DNA from 2 places in the Lysinibacillus sp. Bpr_S20 genome. Region 1 is predicted to be linked to the other one. Evidence: predicted binding sites of a transcription regulator. Region 1 holds the regulator's gene; the other holds the start of a gene.
What was found. Region 1 encodes LexA, which represses DNA repair genes until DNA is damaged. Its sites were predicted from a motif close to CGAACATATGTTCG; they were not measured.
Positions count from the first base shown of each region.

Region 2: a site for LexA is predicted at 1,326-1,339, ahead of MWJ95_RS12880 (carbohydrate kinase). Genes of this name have one in related genera too.

Region 1 covers NZ_JALNLQ010000010.1:131,476-133,684, forward strand. Annotated here, with positions in the region: gene MWJ95_RS20285 (YneB family resolvase-like protein) at 4-672, opposite strand; gene yneA (cell division suppressor protein YneA) at 669-983, opposite strand; gene lexA (transcriptional repressor LexA) at 1,145-1,762, shown strand.
Region 2 covers NZ_JALNLQ010000004.1:389,133-391,341, reverse strand. Annotated here, with positions in the region: gene MWJ95_RS12885 (pseudouridine-5'-phosphate glycosidase) at 1-197, opposite strand, end outside; gene MWJ95_RS12880 (carbohydrate kinase) at 202-1,293, opposite strand; gene MWJ95_RS12875 (hypothetical protein) at 1,622-1,780, shown strand; gene MWJ95_RS12870 (MFS transporter) at 1,781-2,209, opposite strand, start outside.

The DNA.
Region 1 (2,209 bases):
ACGTTACTTTATTGATTCGATTCCCTTTTGATGTTCCCGATATCTCCTATGGACTGTAGCTTTGCTTACATCAAAGCCCAGACCTCTAAGAGTCATAGCAATTTCCTCAAAGGTAAAGCCTCGATTACGCAGGTTGACAATTTCCTCCACAGGTACATCCTTACGTTCCTGACCGTTTGGATTTCCACGGTTAGATAAATTATTTTCAGGGCGATAGCCATTTTCAACGGCACGACGCATACCACGACGTATTTTAGCATTATGGATTCTGCGCTGATACTCTTCAACAATTGCTAAAATTTCTAGGAGCATCGTATCCATTTCATTTAATTGTAAAGGTCCCGCATCTCGCATCGAAAAAACATCCGTTTCAGTTTTCTGCAATAAGTGCAACACTGCCATTCGAGCATTTCCACGTCCTAAACGTGTTTCATCCTGCACAAATAATGCATTTATTTCTTTTTCTTTTATGAAATCGAGCATTTCTAGCAGACCCTCACGTTCTACATCATAGCCGCTATGTTTGTCCTTAAAAACATGTTTAACTACGTAACCTTGTTCTTTAGCATAGCGCATCAACTCATCCTGCTGACGCTCTAACGAGGAATGTTGTGTCTCTTTTTCTGTACTCACACGGCAATAGACAACAGCCGATTGTTGATTATTTATCATTTTTCGTTTCTCGCAATTTCAATTGAATTTATAGGGTAAGGTTGGTCACCTACTACTGGGATTACTATGGATTTACCCGCAATAATTTGTACGTTCGTTAATTCATTTTCCGCCTTTACAAGCTTAATCCATTCATCCGTTTTCATTTTACCACGGTACTGTTCGGCTAACGACCATAAGCTATCACCATGTGCGATTTCAATTTCTGTGTACGTTACATCACCTGGGTCTGTTATAAAAAGGTATGCTGCAAAAAGTAGACAAGCTCCTAATAAAGTTGTAATATGTGGATTTTTCTTTAACCAGTTCATGTTTATAACCCCTTTTCGAGAATGTTTGTTCGGAATATATGTTCTCATAATAATACGAACAAATGTTTTTGTCAAACACTTTTCGAACCTATGTTTGCTTAAGTGTTCGCATTCTGTTATACTATTAATAAGTAGAATGATTAAAAAAGAGGTGAGCAATTATGAAAAAAGTTTCGAAAAGACAAGAGGCCATATTAGAATTCATTAAAGAAGAAGTGCGCTCAAAGGGGTATCCACCATCTGTCCGCGAGATTGGTGAAGCAGTTGGACTTGCTTCAAGCTCAACAGTTCATGGACATTTAGCTCGTTTAGAGCAAAAGGGCTTAATTCGACGCGATCCAACTAAACCCCGTGCAATTGAAATTTTAGAACCTGAGGATTCTATTCAAAAGCAACAAGTTATACATGTCCCACTAGTCGGGAAGGTTACTGCAGGTTCTCCGATAACTGCTGTTGAGAATATCGATGAATATTTCCCGCTACCAGATATTTATGGTACAAGTGAAGATCAATTATTCATGCTAGAAATTATGGGTGAATCAATGATTGAAGCTGGCATCTTAGACGGGGATTTAGTGATTGTTAAACAAAAAGCTACTGCTGATAACGGTGATATTGTCGTAGCAATGACTGAGGAAAATGAGGCAACTGTAAAACGTTTCTTCAAGGAAAAAAATCATTTTCGTTTACAGCCTGAAAATGTAACAATGGAGCCAATTATCGTAGACCAAGTTTCTATTTTGGGACATGTTGTAGGTCTTTATCGTCGTGTACATTAAAAGTATCTCAATATTAAAATATAACAAGAGGATATTATGTTCACAGATGGGCATATTCCTCTTTTTCTTATGTTTTGAGTGCTATTTACACTAAAAAAGAACCCACTTTAAAATGGATTCCTACACTTAGGGTTTATAGCTCATCCACGAAAAGTTGAGGTTGACATTTGTAAAAACGTACTACATGTATATACGTTGATTGGAGTGGAGGCTGGGCGGACTCCTTGGGGATCAGCGATAGGGGAACGAAGGCTCATCGGACGCCCCCAGGAAGCTCTGCGCGAAAGCAAAGCGGCAGCGGCAATGTTTTATCTGTGCGAAAGCGAAGCGACAGCAACAAATGTTTTCTGTAGCAAAAGCAAAGCGGCAGCTACAAATGTTTTATCTGTGCGAAAGCAAAGCGGCAGCTACAAATGTTTTATCTGTGCGAAAGCAAAGCGGCAGCTA
Region 2 (2,209 bases), on a different contig from region 1:
ATTTTACCATCGATTAATGCAATAGTTGCTGGTACTCCACCATTATCACGAACAATTTGTTCTACTTCACGTGCAGTTTGAACATTTTGTGGATATGGCATTCCGTGGGAAATAATTGTTGATTCTAATGCTACGATTGGTAAGCCTTTCGCTTGTCCTGCTTTTACCTCTTCTGATAATACGATGAATTCTTTCATGTTGTTATTCCTCCATTTCACTGTTTAACAAATCAACTGATAATTCAGGTCTTACTGTATATGGAGATGCAAGCGTATTTTTGGCATTCGTTAAGCCTGCATCAATACATGTTGCAAAGGATTGCTCAGTAAGCCAGCTATGGATCACAGCACTGACAAAGGCATCTCCTGCACCTGTTACATCTTCAATTTTTTCAATAGCTTTAGCTGCAAAGTGACTTGGCTTCGTTGTAGTGGACGCTGCATACACACCCTTGCTACCCGCAGTAATTATTACCTGTTCAGCACCTAATGTAAGAAGTTGCTGTAAAGCCTTTTCATAATGCGCAGAGTTATGGATTTTATGACCAACAATCGTCTCTGCTTCATCTGTATTACAAATAAACCATGTAACTCCTTGCAATGTATCCGGTAATCGATTCATTTTTGGCGAAGATACCGGTACGATGACAAATGGTATGTCACGTGCAATCGCAACCTGCTGTATGTATGCCACGGTTTCCTTTGGACAATTTAAGTCCATAATAAAGCAGCCTGCATTCATCAGCATGGCCTCATGTTTTTTCAGCAAACTTGGCAATAAAAGCTCATACACTTCCATATTTGCTACAGCTAATGCTAACTCGCCCTGCTCATCCATTATCGCAGTATAGGAACCAGTCGAAGCATCTGGTAGCTGTTCCACATAGCGTAAATTCATAAATGGCTCTGAAGCTTCCTGGATCACTTGCCAATCAGCATCTTTGCCAGCAGTAGTCAACAATGTTACTTGATGATTTAATCTGCCTAAGTTTTCAGCGATATTTCGCCCAACACCACCTACACTAAATGAAGAGCTAACAGGATTAGATGTACCGAATTGGACATTACCCTTTACATGAAACTTTCGGTCAAGATTGGCTCCACCGATACAAATGATTTCATTCTCCTCAGGTAAAATATAAGCACGACCGACGATTTTCCCCTGCTTCGTTAAGCTCGACACTAAATTAGCAAGCACCGGTCGAGACAGATTCATCTTATCTGCCATCTCTTGCTGAGACATAAACGGATTCTGACGAATTAATGCAAGGACCGCCTGTTCTCTTTCATTCATAGCATCACCTTTTGTTATATTTGTTTACATTATAAACTTTTGTTTGAATGATGTCAAAAAAATTTTTTAAAAAAGTTGAAGCCGCTATGTTATTGGCTTCAACTTCAATGTTGTTGTGCAAAGTTCAGGTTTTTGCGGCGTTCTTCGCTTGGTTGGCGGCGCATTTTTGTGGTTTGGCGGCGTTCTTTGCTTGCTTGGCGGCGCATTTTTATAGTTTGGCGGCGAAACTCACACTTTTAGCGGCGAAGTCCAATATAAGCTGGACTAATGTTTTCTGTGCGAAAGCGAAACAACAACAAAAGCAGCGAAAGCAACTCGGTGCTCCGAAATGCCAATCGCTGATAAATTGCTGGGTATCGCTGATAACATCATGAACACCGCTGATAACATCACGGAAACCGCTGATAAATTGCCAGGTATCGCTGATAACATCATGATCATCGCTGATAAATTGCCGACAACCGACGATAGCATCAAGAATTCTTGATTATCGAGTATTAGCTTGATGAGGCGGTTGTTTTTTCACGATGATGACAAATAAGCTTGCCAATGCACAGAACATACCTGCAAGGAAAAAGGCCCAAGTATAGGAATCGAAAAATTTGTAAATAAGGCCTCCACCATAAGCAGCAACTGCCGCTCCTGCTTGATGTGAAGCAAAAATCCACCCATAAATAATGCCACTTTTGTTTGTACCGAAAATTTGTCTAGAAATACTAATCGTTGGAGGCACTGTAGCGATCCAATCTAATCCGTAAAAAATTGTAAAGATTGTCAGTAAAGTGAACGACCCTTGCATTAATGCATACGGGAGTAAAAGCAAAGACATTCCTCTTAAAAGGTAATACCAAAACAATAACCATCGATTATCAAAACGGTCAGACAACCACCCAGATAAAGTCGTGCCTACAAGATT